DNA from 3 places in the Gordonia sp. PP30 genome. Region 3 is predicted to be linked to each of the others. Evidence: riboswitches for the same ligand, from Rfam matches in the RefSeq annotation. Region 3 holds a riboswitch; each other region holds the start of a gene.
The links. Region 3 has a riboswitch for cobalamin ahead of MYK68_RS05975 (ABC transporter substrate-binding protein). Riboswitches for the same ligand answer to the same signal wherever they lie in the genome.
Positions count from the first base shown of each region.

Region 1: linked by a shared signal. The riboswitch ahead of MYK68_RS11925 (CbtB domain-containing protein) and the one ahead of MYK68_RS05975 (ABC transporter substrate-binding protein) in region 3 are both predicted to bind cobalamin.
Region 2: linked by a shared signal. The riboswitch ahead of metE (5-methyltetrahydropteroyltriglutamate--homocysteine S-methyltransferase) and the one ahead of MYK68_RS05975 (ABC transporter substrate-binding protein) in region 3 are both predicted to bind cobalamin.

Region 1 is NZ_CP095864.1:2,583,752-2,591,129, forward strand. It holds gene pheS (phenylalanine--tRNA ligase subunit alpha) at 1-716, opposite strand, end outside; gene MYK68_RS11920 (CbtA family protein) at 904-1,815, opposite strand; gene MYK68_RS11925 (CbtB domain-containing protein) at 1,831-2,055, opposite strand; cobalamin riboswitch at 2,095-2,240, opposite strand; gene MYK68_RS11930 (protein kinase domain-containing protein) at 2,436-4,751, shown strand; gene MYK68_RS11935 (TrmH family RNA methyltransferase) at 4,736-5,527, opposite strand; gene rplT (50S ribosomal protein L20) at 5,563-5,943, opposite strand; gene rpmI (50S ribosomal protein L35) at 5,978-6,172, opposite strand; gene infC (translation initiation factor IF-3) at 6,266-6,838, opposite strand; gene MYK68_RS11955 (DUF1844 domain-containing protein) at 7,102-7,378, shown strand, end outside.
Region 2 is NZ_CP095864.1:1,423,033-1,430,410, forward strand. It holds gene metE (5-methyltetrahydropteroyltriglutamate--homocysteine S-methyltransferase) at 1-1,640, opposite strand, end outside; cobalamin riboswitch at 1,781-1,976, opposite strand; gene MYK68_RS06560 (hypothetical protein) at 2,286-2,489, shown strand; gene MYK68_RS06565 (hypothetical protein) at 2,619-3,206, shown strand; gene MYK68_RS06570 (ATP-binding protein) at 3,573-7,378, opposite strand, start outside.
Region 3 is NZ_CP095864.1:1,287,211-1,294,588, reverse strand. It holds gene guaA (glutamine-hydrolyzing GMP synthase) at 1-335, opposite strand, end outside; gene MYK68_RS05990 (putative quinol monooxygenase) at 367-687, opposite strand; gene MYK68_RS05985 (alpha/beta hydrolase family protein) at 740-1,972, opposite strand; gene MYK68_RS05980 (lipase family protein) at 1,999-3,276, opposite strand; cobalamin riboswitch at 3,391-3,576, shown strand; gene MYK68_RS05975 (ABC transporter substrate-binding protein) at 3,602-4,570, shown strand; gene MYK68_RS05970 (FecCD family ABC transporter permease) at 4,636-5,631, shown strand; gene MYK68_RS05965 (ABC transporter ATP-binding protein) at 5,628-6,440, shown strand; gene MYK68_RS05960 ((2Fe-2S) ferredoxin domain-containing protein) at 6,437-7,168, shown strand; gene MYK68_RS05955 (alpha/beta hydrolase) at 7,236-7,378, opposite strand, start outside.

The DNA of each region.
Region 1 (7,378 bases), 1.3 Mb from region 3:
AGGTTCGCCAAGGTCAGCCCCTTGTCGACGGCCAGGCCCTCGATCTGGTGGAAGACCGGGGTGTGCGTGGCGTCGAGTTCGTCGGTGCGGAACGTCCGGCCCGGGCAGGCGACGTAGATCGGCACCTCGCGGCTCAGCATGGATCGCACCTGGACCGGAGACGTATGCGTCCGCAGCACCTGCCGCGACCCCTCGGGAGCGATATAGAAGGTGTCCTGCATGGAGCGCGCCGGATGATCGGGCAGGAAGTTGAGCGCGTCGAAGTTGTGATGCTCGGTCTCCACCTCCGGGCCCTCGGCGATCTCCCAGCCCATGCCGATGAAGACGTCGGCGACCTGGTCGGCGATCACCGTGATCGGGTGGCGGGCGCCGGCCCGGCGTCGCGCCGCGGGCAGCGTGACATCGAGGGTCTCGGCGACCAGCACCGCGGCATCCCGCTCGGCGGTCAGTTCGGCGGTCCGCTCGTCGAGGGCGGCGGCGATCTGTCCCCGCACCTCGTTGACCAGCTTGCCCGCCGCCGAACGCTCCTGCTTGGGGAGCGCACCGAGGGCGCGTCGTGCCAGGGCGACCGGCGACTTGTCACCGACGTGCGCCACCTTGGTCTCGGCGAGCGCCGCCAGGTCCCGCGCATCGCCGAAGGCGGCGACCGCGGCGGTCACCGCGGCGGAAAGCTCCTCCGCGGACGGGAAACTGCTCTCAACGACATCGTCAGACACCGACGTGTTCTCCCTGGGCTCGACTGGCGAATATGCACCACAAGATTAGTCGACGCACCCGGACCCGCCGCCCGCGACCCGAAGGGGCAGGCGGCGGGCGGTCTTCTGCACGACGAGCCGGGCGCGGCGGGAACGGAGGTCGGCAGCACCGTCACGGGATGCTCCGCACCGCCCTGCCGGGGTCGAGTCACACCCCGACGGGGGCCGCCTCTTCACGAACGGCCCGCCGCGGAGCCGGATCGAACAGCCGGTCCACCAACGCGCCGAAGACGAGTCCGATCACGAGCCAGATCAGCGTCTGGTTGAGCAGCGAGTACCACCGGAACTTCCACAGCACGTCGGCGTCGAACCCGGGATAGACGATCTGTCCGGGCGCGACGGTCCTGCCGTCGATGGTCAGCGGCGTGGACAGGATATTGGTGATCGGCTGCGGGGTCTCGGTGGCGGCCCGGGCGAAACCGAACTGGCCGCTGTGCGCCACGTTCGCCGACAGATCGCCCAGCGACGGCATCACCGCGAGCGCGATCCCGAAGACCACCAGGAACCCGACGACGCTGACGATGATCGACGTGCCGCGCCCCAGCCGGGGCGTCAGCTTGACCGCCGCGTACACGGTCAGGCCGAGCAGGATCAGCGAGATGGCCACCATGCCCAGGTACAGGTGTCCACGGGTCTGGATGGTGAAGTCGTGACCGATGGCCGGCGGGTTGGCCGGGTACTTGACGAACGGCAGCAGGAATACGCCGAGGTAGCCGAAACCGGCGATCAGCCACGCCAGAGTGCGCGGACGGATCGAGAACCGGCCGTGCAGCACCACATACGCGACCGCCACGAGCGCACCCATGGCGATGGAGAACCCGATGATGCCGGTGGCGATCCCGACGGTCGACTGGATGGTCCGGCTGAAGATCTCCGGCCCGTCCGGTTCGACCGCCCGGCCGGCCGCCTGATTCAGCGCGTGCAGGGCGTCGTCGCGCCCCGACTCGTAGTCGATGGCCTTGTTGATGACGGGTTCGGCGAAGACCTTGGCGAAGACGAAGCCCAGCACGCCCGCGATCAGACCGGCGAGCGCTCCGCGCCCGATGACACGGAGTTCCATGATGTCGGTCCCCGCTCAGTGGCAGGGGAAGCCGAGGAAGTGACGGGAGTCGTGCACCCATTCGTGCACGACCATCGTCTTGCCGAAGACCGACGTCATGCCCTCGTCGACACCGATGAAGTAGTACGCCAGCAGTGCGAGCAGCACCGTGATGCTCAGGATCAGGGCGACGCGTCCGGCCGACAGCGCCTCGGCGGAGATGCCGGCGCGCGGGTCGTGGGTCGAAACATGTGTGCTCATCGGGAGGGCCTCCTTCGGGGTGGTGCGCCCCGTCGTCGTCGGATATCGAGCATGACGGCCGCGTATCTGACTCGATCCCCGGCCATCCGGTGATCTCACAGTGGCGCCACCGTCCCGGAGTCCCACCGGGTTCCGCTGGCCGTCGTACCCTCTCAAGCCGACCACCCGACATCGCCGCAGGTCAAGCCGGTGACCGATTTGCCACGAAGGTCGCATCCAGGGCGCGATCCACTCTCCCGGCACCGGGTAGATCTACGCATCGGGCACCCCGCAGGACTACTCGACTTGTCTCTTGGGGCCGCTGCAGCACGTTCGCGGGACCCCGATCACGGTAGGTTTGTCCCAAGCTTTGCCCCCGTCGCTCTCGCCCAGGAGGAATAGTGCCCGTCGCACCAGGTTCTGACATCGCCGGTTACCGGGTTGTCGCCCAGCTCGGGTCGGGCGCCATGGGCGACGTCTATCTGGTCGAGAACCCGCATCTGATGCGCCGGGAAGCGATGAAGGTGATCTCGGTCGGCGGGACCTCGAACCCCGACTTCCAGACGCGCTTCACCAACGAGGCCCGCACCGCGGCCGCCCTCGATCACCCGAGCATCATCACCGTCTACGCGTACGGCGTGGAGAACGACGCCCCGTGGTTCACCATGAGCTACCTCGACGGCCCCGACCTGGCGTCGGTGCGGCTCTCCACCGCCGACGTGATCAACGCCGTCTCACAGGTCGCCGACGCCCTCGACTACGCGCACGCGCGGCAGGTGGTGCATCGCGACATCAAGCCGGCGAACATCGTGATCACCCGCGACGAGCACGGCAAGCTCCGCCGCGCCGTGGTGCTCGACTTCGGCATCGCGCGGCTGGCCGACTCGCCGCAGCTCACCGCGGCGAACTCGGTGGTCGGCACCATGGCGTACACGGCGCCCGAGATCATCTCCGGCCAGACCGCCGACGCGATGTCCGATCAGTACGCGCTCGCCTGCACCACGTACACGCTGCTGGCCGGCACCACGCCGTTCCACGGGGACACCTCGGCCGCGATCATGATGGCGCACCTGCAGCAGCCGACGCCGTCGATCGCCCAGGTCCGTCCCGACCTCGCCGCGCTCGCCCCGGTGCTGGAGCGCGCCATGGCCAAGGCCCCGGCCGCCCGCTTCCCCGACTGCCGCACCTTCGCCGCGGAACTGCAGCGCGCGCTCGGCCAGACGCCGGGCGGCACCGCGACCGCGGTGGCGCCGGTGCCACCGGCCGGCGCGCCGAGTCAGCCGTCGCACCCCTCCCAGCCGTCACATCCCTCCCAGCCGTCGTATCCGACCGCGAACACCGGCGGCCAGCCGTCGGCGATGCCGCCCGGCTTCACCGGATTCCCCGGTCAGCAGAGCCATCCGAGCGTGCCGGGCACGGCCGGACAGACCGCGTGGTCGCCGATGGCGTCGTACCCGGGCCAGCCCGGCTATCCCGGCGCGCCCGTGCCGCCGAAGAAGAGCCGCAAGGCGCTGTGGATCTCACTGGCGGCGATCGCCGCGGTGGTCATCGTCGCGGTGCCCCTCGGGATCTTCCTCGCGAACATGGGCGGCGACGACGACGCGCCACCGACCGCGTCCGCCGCCACACAGGCTCAGCTGGCGTCGTTCGTCGGCACCGTCTGCGCCGTCCAGCACGACGCGCTGTACTGCTGGGGCAACAACGGCGACGGCCAGCTGGCCGACGGCACCAAGGACGACCGGGCGACACCGGTCAAGATCAACGGCCTGACCAATGTCACCGCCGTCTCGGTCGGCGGATACCTGCCGAGCAGCAGTGATTCGTCGGCGACGATCTCGGTGTGCGCCGTCGCCGACGGCCACGCGTACTGCTGGGGCAGCGGCCTGTTCGGCGTCCTCGGCGACCAGGACGACGGCGACCGCGGCACCCCCTACCAGGTGCCGGGGCTCGGCAAGGTCACCGCGATCGCCACCGACTTCCACACGACCTGCGCGGTCTCCGACGGCGACGTCTACTGCTGGGGCTGGAACGCCAACGGCGAGGGCGGACGCGGCTCCAGCGCCGGCCAGATCAACACCCCGACCAAGGTCGACGGCATCGGCGGCGTCGCGTCGATCTCGATGCGGCTGGGCACCACCTGTGCCCTGACCACCGAGCACAAGGCCTACTGCTGGGGCGATAACCGCAACGGCCAGCTCGGCAACGGCAACACCAGCGACGAGTACCAGCCGCAACTCGTCGGGAATCTCCTCGACAAGAAGGTGACCTCGATCGCCGTCGGCGGCGGGTCGTCGAGCACCAGCCGGTTCAGCCAGGTCTGCGCCGTCGCCGACCACCAGCTGTACTGCTGGGGCGCCCCGATCGGCGACGGCTCCAGCGATCAGACGACGCCCGCGCTGGTGAGCGGAGTGGAGAAGGTCGAAGCGGTCACCACCGACCTGAACACCGTGTGCACGGTGGCGTCGGGCGACGTGTACTGCTGGGGCAGCGACGGCTACTCGCAGGCCGGCGGCTCCGGTGATCCGAAGATCGTGAACTCACCGCGTCAGGTCAACGGCCTCAGCAAGGTCACCGCGGTGATGACCGGCACGCTGACCAGCTGTGCCCGCTCCGGCGACGACCTCTACTGCTGGGGTGACGGAGAGATCGGTCAGCTCGGCAACGGCAGCAAGACCGAGAAGACGGCGACGCCGCAGAAGGTTCAGTTCCCGGCGTGAGCTGAGGCGTAAAGGCAGATCGCCGACGCGGCCGCGAGGTTGAGACTCTCCGCGCGGCCGCGGATCGGGATCGACACCCGATGGTCGGCGGCGGCAAGGACGTCGCCGGGCAGGCCGTGCGCTTCGTTGCCGAAGAGCCACGCGTGCGGCCGGGCCAGCAGCTCGCCCGCGGCGGGCAGCGGCACCTCCCCGTCCATCGTGGTGGCGAGGGTGGTGCGGCCGGCAGCACGGATACGGTCGAGCGCCCCGGCGATGTCACGGTCGGTCAGCAGCGGGACATGGAAGACGCTGCCCGCGCTGGCCCGGACGCATTTGCCGTTGTGCGGGTCCACGCAGTCCCCCAGCAGCACCACCGCGTCGGCGCCCATCGCGTCGGCACAGCGAATCAGGGTGCCGAGGTTCCCGGGCTCCCGTGGTTCGACGGCCACGACGAGGAATCCGGCGCCCGCGAGGGCGTCGTCGTCCACCGGTCCGGTCAGGAGTTCACAGACCGCGATGATGCCGGGCGCGGTGGTCGTCTCGGCGAGTTTGTCCGCGGCGCGCGCGTTGAGCAGGTGCACCGGAAGACCGGCCGCTTCGGCGCGGTCGATGAGCCCGGCGAAGCGCTCGGCGTCGTCGGACCGGACCAGCAACTGTTGTGCCCGGCCGGTGGCGAGGGCGGCGTCGACGCTGTTGGCGCCCTCGGCGAGGAAACGGCCCTCGGCACGTCGTACCGGGGCGCGATGAAGCTTGGACAGCGAAACGACCCGTGACGAGCGTTCGGTGAGAACGTCCATCACGGGTCGTTTCGGTGGGTGCTGATCGGCGACGATCAGGCAGCCGGCGCGTTGACGTCGGCCGGGAGCGCCTTGCGCGCGACCTCGACCAGGCCGGTGAAGGCGGTCGGGTCGGTGACGGCCAGGTCGGCCAGCACCTTGCGGTCCACCTCGACACCCGCGAGCTTGAGGCCCTGGATGAAGCGGTTGTAGGTCATGTCGTTGGCGCGGACCGCGGCGTTGATGCGCTGGATCCACAGCTTGCGGAACTCACCCTTGCGTGCGCGGCGATCGCGGTACGCGTAGGTCAGCGAGTGGAGCTGCTGCTCCTTGGCCTTGCGGTAGAGGCGCGAACGCTGGCCGCGGTAGCCCTTCGACGCTTCGAGGGTGCTGCGGCGCTTCTTCTGGGCGTTGACGGCCCTTTTCACACGTGCCATGAGTATCTAGTCCTTCACTAACGATTCTTGAAAGTCACTTGTTGAGCAGGCGCTTGATGCGCGGGGCGTCGGCCTCGCTGACCACCTCGGTGCCGCTCATCCGGCGGGTGACGCGCGACGACTTGTGCTCCAGGAGGTGGCGCTTGCCGGCCTTCTCGCGCACGATCTTGCCGCTGCCGGTCACCTTGAATCGCTTCGCGGTGCCCTTGTGAGTCTTGCTCTTAGGCATGAATTTCCTTCATTCGGGCGAAGTCCGATCCCGGGCCGGCTGGCCGGCTCGGGATCGACTCCGCGTGAGTGGGGGTTTCGGGGTGGGTGCGGCTCAGGAGCCCGAAGCGGACTGCTTGGCCTGCGCCCTGGTCTTGGATCCCTTATGCGGGGCCAGGACCATGGTCATGTTGCGGCCGTCCTGCTTGGCCGAGGTCTCGACGAAGCCGTAGTCGGCGACGTCGCCGGCCAGCCGCTGGAGCAGCCGGAAGCCCAGCTCGGGGCGGGACTGCTCGCGACCGCGGAACATGATGGTGACCTTCACCTTGGAACCCGCTTCGAGGAACCGGACCACGTGACCCTTCTTGGTCTCGTAGTCGTGGTCGTCGATCTTCGGGCGGAGCTTCTGCTCCTTGATGACGGTCATCTGCTGGTTACGGCGGGACTCGCGCTGCTTCTGCGCCGCCTCGTACTTGAACTTGCCGTAGTCCATGATCTTGCACACCGGCGGGCGCGCGTCGGGCGCGACCTCCACCAGGTCCAAGTCGGCTTCTTCAGCCAGGCGGAGCGCATTTTCAACACGCACGATGCCCACCTGCTCCCCGCCGGGGCCGACAAGTCGAACCTCGGGGACGCGGATGCGGTCGTTGATGCGGGTCTCGGTGCTGATGTGGCCTCCTCGATCAATGTTTCTCTCTCGCCGACCGGGCTGGGCGGTGGCGGAGTAACAAGGGGGGCTTCGAACCGTGGACGCCATCGATCGCGGGCCGCGCCCTTCCCTACGGAAGGTCGCGCTGCACCGTCGTCGTACGATGACGTGACCGGAACCGCAAAACTGCGCGTTTCTCGCTCATCGAGCTTGTCGAAACGTCACGTCGGGCGGTGGGATTCGAAGATCCTCTTGCTACCCCGACAGAGCCGGGGCGGTCGTGCTGTGCCAGTCTAACAGTCGTGAGCGCAGATTCCCACTCGACCGATCCGTCCGGCACGCCGGAGTCCTCCGCCGACGACCAGGTCCGCGAGCTGGCCACCATTCCGGCCATCGAGGTGATCACCCGCGCCGCCGTCATGCTGATGAGCGCGGCGGCGGAGAAGATCGGTCCCGAGGCCGGCGGTGACGAACAGTACCGCGACCTGCCGGAGGCCCGCGCCCTGATCACCGCGCTCGCCGGTCTCGTCACCGCCTCCGCGGGCGACCTGGGCCTGCACCGCAAGCCGATCCGCGACG
Region 2 (7,378 bases), 140 kb from region 3:
ATCCAGCCGACGGTCATCGGCGTGGGGCGGGCGACGTCGCCGTACAGGATCGGCGGGCGCACACAGCGCGAGCCGTACGACTGGACCCAGCCGTTCTGCGTGGCGAAGAAGCCGGTGAGCTGCTCGGCGAAGTACTGCACCATGTCGTTGCGCTCGGGTTCGCCGTGCACCAGGACGTCGAGGCCGATCTGCTCCTGCAGCGCGATGACGGCGGCGATCTCGGCCTCCATCCGCTCGCGGTAGGTGTTCTGGTCGATCTCCCCGGTCCGCAGCTGCTGGCGGGCCTTGCGTATGTCGCCGGTCTGCGGGAACGAGCCGATGGTCGTGGTCGGCAGTTCCGGCAGCTTCAGGGCCGCGCGCTGGCGTTCGCGGCGGTCCGCGGCGTCGTGGCGGCGGCGGTCGGCCTCGGCCAGGGCCGCGAGCCGATCGCGGACGGCGGCGTCGTGCAGGCGCGGGTCGGTGGCACGGGAGGCCAGGGCGTCGCGGGCGGCGTCGAAGGCCTGCTTCTGGGCGGCGCGCCCGTTCTTCAGTGCCCCCGACAGTGCGGCGACCTCGGCGAACTTCTCGCTCGCGAAGGCGAGCCAGCCGCGCAGGGCGTCGTCGAGCTCGGTCTCCGGGGCGAGCGAGTACGGGACGTGCAGCGTGGAACACGACGTGCTCACGGCCAGTTCACCGACCGCCGGCCGCAGGTCCTCCAGGGTGGCCAGGGCGGCGTCGAGGTCGGTGCGCCAGATGTTGCGGCCGTCGACCACACCGGCCACGACCAGCTTGTCGTTCAGGCCGGCGGCCTTCACCGACTCGGCGGAGCCGTAGACGAGGTCGACGCCGACACCCTCGACGCGGGTGCGGGCGAGCGCGGCCAGCGACTGGCCAGCGTCGCCGAAGTAGGTCTGCACCAGGATCTTCGGCCGATCCGGGGCGCTGGACAGCCGGGTGTAGACGCGCTCGGCGAGCTCCGCGAGGCCCTCGTGGGCGTCGGTCATCAGGACCGGCTCGTCGAGCTGCACCCACTGCGCGCCCGCGGCGTCGAGCTCGGCGAGGAGCTGCTCGTAGAGGGGGAGCAGGTCGTCGATGCGGCTCAGCGGCTCGGCGGCGTCGTTCACCGCCTTGGCGAGCGCGAGGAAGGTGATCGGGCCGATGACGACCGGGCGGGCGGGCATGCCCTGCGCCGTCGCCTCCCGGTACTCGGCGAGAACCTTGGTCGGGTCGAGGGCGAAGACGGTGTCCCCGTCGATCTCCGGGACCAGGTAGTGGTAGTTGGTGTCGAACCACTTCGTCATCTCCAGCGGGTGGATGCCAGTGTCTTCGCGGCCCGCTCGCTCCGCTCCCGGCGCCGAGGCGCCGCGGGCGGCGGCGAAGTAGCGGTCCAGCGGATTCTCGACGCCCGCGACGCGCGGCGGGAGCGCGCCGAGGAGCACGGCGGTGTCGAGCATCTGGTCGTAGTAGCTGAAGGTGCCCGTCGGGATCGAGTCGAGTCCGGCGGTCAGCAGCTCGGCCCAGCCGGTGCGGCGCAGCTGCGCGGCGACGCGCTCCAGCTCGGCGGCGTCGATCCGGCCGGCCCAGTACCCCTCGACCGCTCGCTTGAGTTCACGATCGGCGCCGATCCGGGCGGTGCCCGGCACGGTGGTGGTGAAAACCATCTTTCTTCTGTTCTCCTGCATACAAGGGTGACGACGAACGCCCTTACCGGAAGCGGAGACGAAGAGCCCCAGAGACGAAAAGCCCCAGAGACGCGCTTCGACTTCGCCCAGGTCCACGAGGCGGAACGTCACCGGATGCGGCGCATCCGGTACAACGGGCAGGTCTTCGGGCTCATCGGCGCGCGTCGGGAGAGTGACGCTCCTACTGGCCGTCGCTTCCCGGCCGCTGGGGGCGGCCAGTGCGTGGTGACGGCGGTCGTTCCGATATACCGCTGCGGGTCAGCTCCGGAGTCTCACCGGATTCCCTCTCGCGACATCCACCGCGTCGTGCGATGCCTGCCGCTCGACGTCCGCGCGGTCACAGGGGCTCCTGGGCGACGGCGCGACGGACGAACCGATTGCGGGTTCAGTGTAGGTCGCGCATGGATGGGGTGTCACGACGGCCGGCGGGAGTGGGTTTAATTCGGGGCCCGGCTTGACGCCCACCGATTCGGTGGGCAGCGCCCAGTGAGTGGGTCGTCGCCCACTCTGCGGTGTGGGCGACATCGAAATCGCTGGCACGGGCTGTGGACAACCCGGGGCTCACTGGTACAGGTCTGTGGACTGTCGTTCGACGAGGGCGCCGGAGTGGCCTTTCCTTGGACCATGACCATCGCGATCGACGACCTGCCCCGCGACCGCTACGGGTTGATCCGGCGCGCCTCCGCGCACCAGGCCGGGGTGTCCGACGATCGGCTGTGCGTCGCGGTGAGAGCCGGGTTGCTGGTGCGGCTCTGCCGCGGTGTGCGGGGTGAACTGGTCCCGCTGCTCCGGTCGTGGCTGCGGCGGCTCGGAATCGGCGTCGGATGACCGGCGCGGTTCTTGCCCACGGAGTCGGCCAGCACTTCGTCGCCCACTCCGCGGGCTGGGCGACGACGAAGTCGCTGGCAGCGACGTGGACCGGCGGGCCGCGGGAAGCGCGCGTAAACTGGGCTCATCATGTCGCTCGGTGAAGTCGCCACCGGCGGCCGGTCGGGGCCGGTCGTCGGGGTCGTGCTGGTGTCCCGGGGCGACGAGGGGGCCGTGCCCGACGACAGCGACGACATCCCGCAGCTCGAGCGGCTCCGCGCACTTCTGGCGGGGTTCGGCGCCGGCGGATGCGGCGACCTGTATGTCGCGCTCGGCAGCCGGGTGGTTCAGGCGCCGCGGGACTCGTCGACCGCCTTCTACGTGCCCGAATGGTACGACGCCCTCGACGAGACCGTCGGCGCAGCGCTGACCTTCGCGGCCGGCATCGACGGCGTCGCCGGGGTCCTGGTGCAGACCATCGACAGTCAAGACCTGGGCGACGTCGGCGTGGCCCGCGTCCTCGACGCCGCCGCGGGGCGGCCGGAAGTGCTGGTGCGGGCGTCGTGCCACGGGCATCTGGCGCAGCCGGTGTACGTCGGGGCGGGACTGCTCACCGACGTCTCCCGGGTGATCGCAGACTCCGGCGGCGCGGTCCGGTATCTCCGCGAGCACGCCGGTGAGGTGGTCACGGTCGATTGCAGCGATTTGGCCGGGCCGGTCGTGGACGTGCTGGGCTGAGCGTCGGCCGACTTGGCTCGGGGGCGTTTCGACGAGCCCGCCAGCAGCCCGTTGAGCCGTCGCCGAGCCCGCCAGGGCGAGGCGGCGAGCCGAAACGCCCGCCCGTCCGGGGGCGTTTCGACACGGTCTGCGCCTAGCGGCTTGACCGGCGGGGCGGGCGGGTGGGTCCGCTCGGCGGGCGGTAGCAGGGCGGCCCAACGGGCGGTGGCAGCGCGGTTCGGCAGGCGGTGCGAGGTCCGCTCGACGAGCGGCGGCAGGGCGGCTCAACGGGCGGCGGGAGGGCGGTTCGGCGGGCGGTGGCTCGGCCGGGGGTGGACGACGGCGGCCGCCCCCGGGAAGTCCGGGGGCGGCCGCTGTTTCAGCCGGTCAGTCGCGCGAGGCGGTGATCGCTTCGATGATCTTCGGGCGCAGCTCGGCGGCCTTGATGATCTCGTCGGCGGAACCGACCTGGACGGCGCGCTCGATGCTGTGCACCGCGTCGAACTCGGCGGCCACCTCGGAGAGCTTCTCGGCCCGCACGCTGGCGCGCACCTCTTCGAGCTCGGCCGACAGCGACGCGTGCTCGGTGTCCGAGGCCTGCTCCAGGCGATTCTGCAGGTCCTGGACGCGCGGGTCGTTCTCGGTGCGCGTGCGGACGTCGCCGGCGAAGACGACGGCCGCGGCGGGAGCGCCGCCGAGCACCGAGGCGAACGATCCCTCGATGGCCAGCACCGTCATGTTCGGGTTGAGCGCCTTGGAGAATACGACGAACGCGCCACCGTGGTAGCGGGAGATCACGCAGAAGACGATCGGGCCCTCGAAATTGATGATGGCCCGGCCGATCTCGGCGCCGTACTCCAGCTGCAGCTTGCGCAGCGACTCCGGTGAGCCATCGAAGCCGGACAGGTTGGCCAGCACGACGACCGGCCGGTTGCCGCTGGCCGCGTTGATCGCGCGCGCCGCCTTCTTCGACGACTGCGGGAACAGCGTGCCCGCGCTGAAGGTGTCCGGGCCGTCGGCCGGCAGGAAGCCACGACGGGCGATCGGCGTCGACTCGATGCCGATCAGGGTCACCGCATGCCCGCCCATGTGGGTGTCGTGCACGACGACGGTCTCGGCGTCGGCCATCCCCGCCCAGCGCTCCAGCGACGGCAGATCCTGGTCGACCACCGCGCTCATCACCGAACGGATGTCGAACGGCTTCTTGCGATCCGGGTTGCCCAGGGGCGAGAAGATCTCGCCGACCGTGGCGAACTCGGAGCCCTCCAGCTCGTGCGGGAAGTCCGAGATGTCGCGGTCGACGGGGTCACCGGTCACCGCCGGGCGCGGCCCGTCCTCGCCGGGCACCACATAGCTGTGGTCGTAGTGGCTCATCACGACGCCGATGGCCGCGGTCAGATTCGGCGCCCAGTACTGTGCCTCACCGTTCGGGCCCATCACGCGGTCGTAGCCGCCGATCCCGAAGTTGTCCTCCGCGGACACGCCGCCGGAGAAGTCCAGGGCCTGCTTGCCGGTCAGCACCATCGACGAATCCGGGGTCATCACCAGGATGCCCCTGGTGTGCATCAGCATGGTGGCCTCGGCGTTCCAGTACGCCTGGCCGCCGACATTGATGCCGGAGACGACGATGTTGATCTCGCCGCCGTCCTGGGTGAACTCGACGATGCGCTTGAGCGCGGCGGCCACCCAGTCAAGATTCTCGGTGCCCGAGTCCATCTTGACCGCGGCGCCGGACGACAGCGCGTACCACTCGACGGGCAGCTGCTCCCGCTCGGCGAGATCCAGTGCCGCCATGTACCGGCGGCACTCGGGCTCGGTGAGGGCACCGAGCGACTTGGTCGGATCGCCCAGCATCACCACGCGGCGGACACCCTCCGGGTACTTGGCGGTCGGGGTGCTGACGATACCGACGACGACCGCTGCGGTATTGTGCCCCTTCGGCCGGTCCACCGGCACCAGTTCGCCGACCTCGTCCCGGTCCGGCTCGGCGGCCGGTTCCAGGTCGTACTCGGTGAAGTCGCCGAGCAGGTCGGTCAGCTCGTACGGGTACACGTTGTTGCGGCGCGCGGCCCGCAGCACCTTCTGCCGGTACTCGTCGACCGGCTCGATGGGCGTGCTATCCGGCTCGTCGACGGTGATCTGGGTTTCGCCTGCGGCGTCGAACCCGATCGTCACGGCGACCTTGGTGAGTTCGCCGGTCTCCTGATCGCGGTGCCGGGCGATGAGCAGGATCTCCTCCAGCCCCGCGCCGTCGGTCGATGCCGCCGTGCCGAGGGTGTGGCGCACCACGCGCGCCACCTGCCTGCGGTCCACGTCCAGCGGCGGCCAGATGTACATCACGATGCGGTTGGTGTTGAACCGCTTGGACGACGGGCGCTTGGCCTGCGCGCGGCGGATCGAGTCCACGCAGGCCTCGAAGGTGCGCTCGGCGGTCGGCAGGGTGAGCAGCTTGCCGTTCTGCTCGCTGACCGCGGTCAGGTCGCGGACCTGGGCGAATGCGATCAGCCGGTCGTCGTTCTGGTTGGCCTTCGCGACGGCACGGTACAGGTACACCTCCTCGTCGTCCGACGACCGCAGGCGCGTGACGTCGAATTTGCGGAGCCGTTCCATCTGCATGCGCTGGGCGATGTACGGGTGCAGGCCGCGGATCAGGCGGTCCTCGCTCATCCCGGTCGCCGACGGCCGGAACGTGAAGTGGTGGTGCATGGCCTCGTCGCCGGAACCGGCGACGGTCGCGGTGACCCGGTGGATCTGGCTGGGCAGCAGGCGGGCGCCGACCACCTCCTGCAACTGGGCGGCCATCTCGTCGAGGTCCTCGGGTTGCTCCTCCCAGCGCACGTAGACGTCGGCGTCGATCGACGCGGCACCGTCGGCGAGCTCGGCCAGCCCGCACATCGCGGTGTCCAGGTCGTCGAAACTGGTCGCCGCCGACACCAGCAACGACCCGCCGCGCTGGGCCAGCACGAAGGTCACGCCGCCGGCGCGGTGGGTGGCGACGCCGCTCAGACCCTTGTTGCCGTAGTAGCGGCGGGTCAGGACCTCCAGCATGACGGCGTTGTCGAGTGACGCATCGGCCAGGCGACGGCTCAGCACGCGCACCAGCGGCTCGGTGCTCTTGACCATCTCGGCGATGCGCTCGGCGCGGTCGGAGGCCTCCGGATTGGCATCCAGGTACGTCAGATCGCTGTCGATCGCGGCGTACACCCGTTCGCGGGTGCGCATCAGACGCGGCTGGCCGTACCAGGCGTAGAGGACGCCGCGCGCCAGGTCGGCGATCGCCGGGAAGCGGATCTGGGTGGCCGCCACCATGTGCTCGAGCACCTGGCCGACTCGTTCCCGCAGCTCCGGCGCCGGTGCCGGCTCCTTCATCCAGCGGCGCAGCAGGGTCGCGACGCTCGGCACGATGTCGTCGAGCCGCTGCAGCGCGAGGAAGATCCGGAAGACCGCGGCCTCCAGGTCGTCGGTGCGTTCCAGGTCCTCGACGTCGTAGTGCGCGAGGGCGGCGGCGAGCTTGCGCTGGAACTGCTCGGGCAGGCCGGCCAGCTCCACGTCGAGACTCTGCAGATAGGTGTGGAACTGCTCGCGGGTCGAGTGGACGCGGTCGTCGACCTCGTCGTCGGCCGGGCGGCGCCGGGCCAGCTCGGCCAGATCGGCGAAGACGCTGGCCAGCTCGGTCTCGCCGGCGAGCGGGCGGCTGCCGGCGTCGATCTCCGCCTGGCGGTCGGCGAGGTAGCCGCTGAGCAGCCGGCTGCTGTCCTCGGGGTCGACGTCGAAGCCCAGCATCAGACTGTGCAGCGCTTCGCGGCCCCGCTCGGCGAGGTCGTGGGCGTCGGGGATGGTCGGCTGCGCGGGCAGATCGAGGACGGCGGCCTCGGAGGCGGTGTCCTGCTCCTCGTCGCCGTCGCCGATCGGCTCTAGACGCAGCAGCGGGGCGCCGGTCTCCACCTGCGCGCCGACGTTGACCACGCACTCCTTGAGGCGGGCGGCGAACGGCGCGCGCAGCACCGTCTCCATCTTCATCGACTCCAGCACCAGGACCGGATCGCCGGCGGCCACCTCGTCGCCGACCTCCAGCGGGGTCGCGATCACCAGCGCGGGTGCGGGGGAGCGGACGACGCCGCCCTCGTCGCGGCTGACGCGGTGGGTGACGCCGTCGACGTCGACCAGGTGGATCGGTCCGTGCGTGTCGGTGA
Region 3 (7,378 bases):
CGGCCGAATTCGCGACCGCCGGTGTTGGCGACGGTGCCGCCGAGCGCAGCGGTCATCTTCTGGAAGCCATAGCAGATGCCGAAGACCGGAATGCCCTGGTCGAAGAGCTGCGGATCGATGGTCGGGGCGCCCTCGGCGTACACCGACGCCGGGCCGCCGGACAGGATGATCGCGGCCGGGTCCTTGGCGAGGAACTCCGACAGCGGCGCGTCGTGCGCGATCACCTCGGAGTAGATGCGGGCCTCGCGCACCCGTCGCGCGATGAGCTGCGCGTACTGGGCACCGAAGTCGACGACGAGGACAGGACGCGGGTGGTCAGCCGAGGTTTCCGTCACGGCGTTCAGTGTATCGGCGCGGCGACGACGGTCAGTCGACGGCCATCTCCCCGAGCAGATCCCACTCGTCCCGGTCCATCCGGACGTTCCGGACGCTCGGGGTCTTCTGGAGCAGCGGCGGCAGCTCACGCTGCGCCGTCCGGAAATGCTCGCTGGTCACGTGGGCTTCGGCGGCGTCGTCCGCGAAGGCCTCCACCAGGACGTATTCGTTCGGGTCGTCGACGCTGCGCGACCAGTCGAACCAGAGGTTCCCCGGCTCGGCGCGCGTCGCCTCGGTGAACGGCCGCGACAGGGCGATCCAGTCGTCGGCGTACTCGGGCTTGACGGTGAATTTCGCGACAATGAAGATCATGGTCCCAGCCTGCCATCAAAAGCCTGACATCGAACACGGGCTGCACGCGACGCTAGGTCAGGATCTGATCCAGCCGCGCGAAGACCCGTGTCTCCGTGAGACGGCGCGCCAGCGGCTGACAGTGGTAGTCGGCGCCCTCCGCCGCGGTGAAGTGCACCACCTCGGCGCGACCACCGGTCCGTTCCGCGAGCATCTCCGACTGTCCCGGCCAGAATTGCTCGTGTTCTGGAGCGGTGAGAATCAGCGGCGTCGTGATCCGCGCGGCCTCAGTGTCGGACAGGACGTATCGATCCACTTCGGCGAGGGTGTCGTAGTAGCTGTCTTGCCCGTACGGCCGGGCGCGGAACTTCCAGGTCCGCGCCGCGGTCGGCGAGAGTCTCATTCCGAGGGCCATGTCGCGGTCGAACGCCTCGCGTTTTCCCGCGTGGAAGAGCTTCATCAAGCTCGCGGGAATCGACGACTCCCACGATGCCGCCACGCGTACGACGCCCGGATCGGCCACCGCGGCCGCGAGCCGGTGCTCCGTCGCGAGCGCGCTAGGCAGCCAGTAGCCGCCCTGACTGATCCCGTACCCCACCAGGCGGTCGGGGTCGACGCCGTCCTGCGCCACCGCGAAGTCGACCACGGCCGTCAGTACCGCGCCCCAGTCGGCGCGGAATCGGGTCCCCCGCTCGAAGAGCATCGACTGCTGTCCGGGGCCGTCGAACATCAGCACGTGATAGCCGCGGGCCAGGGCCGCGCCAGCTCCGGAGGACCACTGGTCGCTGATCGCTCCGTCACTGCCGTTGACCATGATCAGCGTGGGGCGCTGCTCGTGGCCGACCGTCCGGAAGAAGTAGCCGGGCAGCGTCGTGCCGTCGTACGGAATCTGGACGCGGGTGACACGTTGTCCGCACGCGTCGACGAACGCGTCCCAGCTGGAGCGTTGCAGGCGGAACGTCGGAAGGAGCGGGTCGTCGTGCTTGAGTGCGCTCGCCGCGTTCACGGCGACGGCGAAGTAGGTCGCCGCTCGCAGGTACGACGACGATGCGCTCACCGTCCGGCCCGCGTCGCGTTCGGCGTCCGCGTCGGCCCGCACGCGTCGTCCCAGGGCGAGCCACGCGTCGAACCAGCGCTGATGATCACCGTCGGGGACGCCGTCGATGGCGGCGAGTACCTCCCCCACATCCGAGCCCCCGTGCGCCGACGCGCCGAGCACGCACCGCACCGAGAAGTCGAAGTCCTTGTCCCGATAGAACCCTTTGCTGAACACCCGGTTCAGGTGCGAGTCGAACGGACCGGCCATGGCGATTCCTTCATCGGTCGGTGCCGTCACGGCACCGAGGTCGGGCTGAGGCCGCCACCGGGTCTCAGCGTGGCGCAGTTCGAGGCCGTCGGCCTCCTTGCGAAGCGGTCGGTGAGGAAGCGCGCGGTCTGCTCCTGGAAGGGAATGAACGCCTCTCCATGCGCCTTGCCGGTGAACTGCGCGTACGACACCCGCACACCGCGGCGGCAGTACGAGTACGCGAGACTCTCGACGTCGCGGGTGATCATCACCCCGTCACCGGTGCCGTCGACGTCACCGACGCCGAGGAGCATCGGTATGCGCGGGGTACCGGATGTGCCCATGATGTTGTCGTTGATCGCCCGCACGACACCCGGCACGTCGAGCAGCGAACGGTAGGGCGGTCGTACCATGTCCGCGTCGGTCAGCCCCGGATATTTCGCGGCGAAGGCGTTGATGCACTGCGACGACACCGTCTTGACGATCTTCTTGCCCCGTGCGGACAGGAACGCATCGGTGTCCAGCGAGTACGCGCGCCGATAGGCGACGATCAGCGCCGGGATCACTCCCGCCCAGTCCTTGCTTCCGCTGACGTAGGGCAGGTTGTGCGCGAGGTTGACCGGAAGTCCGCCCGCCGCAGCGGCGATGAGCCGGATCTCCGGGGCGTATGACGGCGCCACCTCCGCGCCCCACTGCGTCGGCACCGAACCGCCGGAGTATCCGGCCATGGCGACCGGCGTGGTCGTCGGCAGCCGCAGGATCTTCTGCGTCGCGCGGACCCCGTCGAGCGCGGCGTATCCGGCCTCCCGCCCGATGGTCCACTGCAGATCGGGGCCCTCGTAGTCGGGCACCACCACCGTGTACCCCTGGGAGAGATATCCGCTGATCACACCCTGTTCCAGGGTTCCGGCCGCGCCGGGGGAACCCGCGCCGGTGAGCGTGTACGACGGGTCGCATTGCGGCCCGAGCGCATCGTAGGCCATGTGATACGACAGCAGCTTCGGCGGTCCGGTGACCGGGGGCTGAAGGATCGTCGCGACTGTCGACGTCGGCCGCCCCTGTTGATCGGTGGTCCTGTACAGCACCTGGGAGCTGCGGATCGGCGCCGTCGCCCCGCGGTAGCCGAAGGGCACCGACCGGGTCCGGAGCACCGCGCCGGGTGCATAGGCGCCGAGCAGACCGTCGTATCGGTAGAACGGGTCCGCCGAGGGCGGCGGGATCGGTGGTGCCGCCGAGACCGGAGCCGATCGCCACCCCGGCCCGACGACGGCGAGGAGGACGATCGCCAGCACTGCACCGACACGATGACGAACCGTGCCATGCATGCCGGCACGCGGTGACCTCATCAAGGAATGTTCCCACGATGGACCCGGTCGCCGGTGATCATCGACAGAAGTACCTGTGTACCTGTCCGATAGCGTCCCACCGTTCGCGCGCTACCATGCAGGCGACGTCGCGGTGTTCGGGAAGTCCGGTGAAGTGCCGGCGCGGTTCTCGCCACTGTGAGCAGGTCCGGGTACCACGACGGGGTATGTCCCCAGCCACTGGGCGCTCAGCGCCCGGGAAGGTGTGGTTCCCGGTAGACCCTGCGTAGCCAGGAGACCGGCCGCGACGTGAACCGATTCCACGAGATATGGAAGGCGGGTCGCTTTGCGCACCCTCACCACCGTCGCGGCCGCATGCACCGCCGCCGCGCTCACCCTCACGCTCGCCGCCTGCGGCAGCAGCACCGACGACAAGGCCACCGACGGCGCGATCACCCTGAAGAACTGCGGTCACACCGTCACGCTGAAGGCCCCGGCCACCCGCGCGATCACCGTCAACCAGGGCGCGACCGAGTCGGCGCTCGCGATCGGCGCCGAGAACGACATGATCGGCACGGCCTACCTGGACGACGAGATCGCCCCGCAGTTCAAGGCCGCCTACGACAAGATCCCGGTCATCGCCCCCAAGTACCCCGACCTGGAGACCGTGATCAGCAAGAAGCCCGATCTCGTGGCCGCGTCGTACGGTTCGGCGTTCGCTGACAAGGGCATCGGCACGCGCGAGGAGCTGGCGAAGCTGGACATCGCGACCTATGTCTCGCCCTTCGGCTGCGAGAACAAGGCCGACCGCGCGGCGTCGTCGTGGGATGCGATCGCCGGTGAGGTGTCCGACTACGGCAAGCTCTTCGGCCGCACCGACGCCGCCGACGGCGTGAACAAGAAGATGCGCGACACCCTCGCCGAGCTCAAGAAGAAGGACGCGGGCAAGGGCACCACGATCATGTGGTGGGACGACGCCACCGATACCCCCTCGGTCGGCGCGAAGAGCGGTGGACCGCAACTCATCATGGACGCGGTGGGCGCCACGAATGTCTTCGCGGACCTGGACGGCAACTGGGCCGACACCAGCTGGGAGCAGGTCATCAAGGCCGACCCGGACGTCATCGTGCTGATCGACGCCAACTTCTCCCGCGCCGACGCCAAGCGGCAGTTCTTGGAGAGCGACCCGGCGCTAGCGGGCCTGAAGGCCGTGAAGAACAAGTCGTACATCGTCATCCCGTTCTCCGAGTCGACGCCGGGGGCGCGCACCATCGACGGTGCTGTGACGCTGTCCGACGCGCTGGCGAAGCGCTGACCCGGACCACCGGCGCACCGGCCGCGCCGCGCCGATCGCGCGTCACCTTTCCGATGCTGGTGGCGGTGCTCGTCGTGCTGGTCGCGCTGAGCATCGGCGCCGGCGTGGTGATCGGTTCGGTCGGACTCAGCCTCGGCGACGTCGCGGCGGCGGTCGGCGCACGCCTCGGGTTCCACACCGGTGTCGGCGCGGGGAACGAGTACATCGTCGTCGATCTGCGGATGCCGCGCGTGGTGACCGCCGCCGCGGCCGGCGCCGGCTTGGCCGTCGCCGGCGCCGTCCTGCAGTCGCTGACCGGGAACGTCCTGGCCGACCCGTACCTGCTGGGCATGTCGTCCGGGGCATCGGTCGGCGCGGTCCTGGTCCTGGTGACCGGGCTCGGCGTCGGGGTGGGGGCCGGCCTCGGCCCGGTCGGTGTCGCCGCGTTCGTCGGCGCGCTCGGCGCCCTGGCTCTGGTCTTCGCGATCGCGACCACCCGGACGGGGGCGTTGCTGCCCAACCGGCTGATCCTGGCCGGCGTCGCCGTCGCACAGGGCGGCGCCGCGATCTCGTCGGCGCTCGTCTATTTCAGCGATCCGCACGCGGCCGCCGCGGTCCTGCGGTGGACGCTCGGCTCGGTGGCCGGTGCCCGCTGGCCGTCGACCACGCTGGTCACCGTCATGGTGATCCTCACGCTCGGCGTCGTCTGGTCGTACGCGCGCACGCTCGACGCCTTCGCATTCGGCGACCGCGCCGCGTCGAGCCTCGGCATCTCCGTCACCGCGACCCGCTGGACGCTGTACATCGCCGTCTCGCTGTGCACCGCGGTGATCGTCGCGAACTCCGGCATCATCGGCTTCGTCGGGCTGGTGGTGCCGCACGTCGCCCGCCTGATCATCGGGCCGCTGCACCGGCGGATGCTGCCGGTCACGGCGCTGCTCGGCGCTCTGCTTCTGGTGTGGACCGACATCCTGGCCCGCAGCATCCTGAATCAGCAGGAGTTGCCGCTCGGCCTGGTCACCGCGATCATCGGTGTCCCGGCGTTCGTCTGGATTCTGCGACGGCACGGGGCGGCCGCATGACCGGGACGACGTCGCCGGCGCTGTCGATCCGCCTCGAGGACGTCGGGTACGCCGTCGGCGAGGCCCGGCTGCTGACCGGGATCACCGCCACCGCGCCGGCCGGCGGGTTCACCGGGCTCATCGGGCCGAACGGGTCGGGCAAGACCACCCTGCTCTCGACCATCGCCCGCTGGACGCGTCCGGACACCGGCCGGGTGCTCCTCGGCGACCGGCCGGTGCGCAGCTATCCGCACCGCGAGCTCGCACGCGTCGTGGCCGCCGTGGAACAGCATTCGGCCACCGAGACCGAGCTGACCGTCGAGCAGGTGGTCGATCTGGGCACCATTCCGCACGCCGGGAGCCGATTCCGGCGGGTCGACACGCGAGAGCTGGTCGACGACGCCCTCGCCACGCTGGGTATCGAGGAACTGCGCACCCGCACGTGGCAGTCGTTGTCGGGCGGCGAACGCCAGAAGACGCAGATCGCCCGCGCCCTGGTGCAGCAACCGAGAGTCCTGCTGCTCGACGAGCCCACCAATCACCTCGACACGTCCGCCTCACTGGACGTGCTGACCCTGCTGCGCTCGCTGCCGATCACCACCGTCGCCGCCCTGCACGACCTGCAGCTGGCGGCCATGTACTGCGACCATCTGATCGTGCTCGACGACGGCCTGCTGGTCACCGAGGGGCCGCCCGCGCAGGTCCTGACCCGCGAGCTGCTGGCCGACGTGTACCGGCTCGACGTCGAGATCACGCCGCATCCGCGCACCGGCGCGCCGATGGTCGTGCTGTGCGGGACCATCGGCGGCCCCGGCCGGGGAACGCGATGACGGCCGACTGGGTGATCGTCACCGCCCCCACCGACCGCGGCGACGCCCCGGCCCGCGCGCTGACCACCGCACTCGGCCGGCTCCGCGCCGCCCGGCCGGACATCGAGTTCCGCGTCGCGGTGCTCGGCGGATCGGACACGACGATCACCGAAGCGCTCGACGACGCCACCGGCGCCGGGGCACGGGCGGTGCTGCTGATCAGCGGGCAGACCCTCGGCGACGCCAAGCAGGACTCGTGGATCGCGCGGATCGTCGGACATTGGCTGCGCACCCGGCCTGCCGGAACACCGACGCCGCAGGTGCGCGTCGCTCCCCTGCTCACCGACCACGACGGCTTCGCCGGACTGCTCGAGCGGGCGATCGACGACGGCGGCACGCCGGCCCGGACCACCACCGCACCGATCCTCTCGCCGGCCTGGGAGCAGGTCCCCGCCTTCACCCGTCACGTGCTGGTCTGCCGCGGACCCCGATGCAGCGTCGAGGGCGCCCGCGAATCCGCCGCGACGCTCAGCAGGGCGCTGGCCGATCGCGGGCTCGGCGACGACGACGTCCTGACGACCGTCACCGGCTGTCTGTTCCCCTGCGCCCTCGCCCCGGTGATGGCGGTCTACCCGGACGGCACCTGGTATTCGGGCATGCGGCCCGATCGGGTCGAACGGCTGGTCGTGGACCATCTGGCAGGCGGAGAGCCCGTGGCGGAGTGGATCGCCCGGGATCTGCGGGGCTGAACCAGACGACGGCGCGCGCCGAGATGTGCCGGGTCACGAGACGACTTTCCCGGGTTCGTCCGCCCGGTCACGGTGCGGTGATGCCCAGTCGATACGCCAACCAGGGAAGACTCCTCCGGAGCCCGACGCTCCACACCTGCCAGGTGTGCGCGCCCGGAAGCACAAGCAGACGAACGTCGATACCCGCATGCCGACAGGCCGCGTACACCA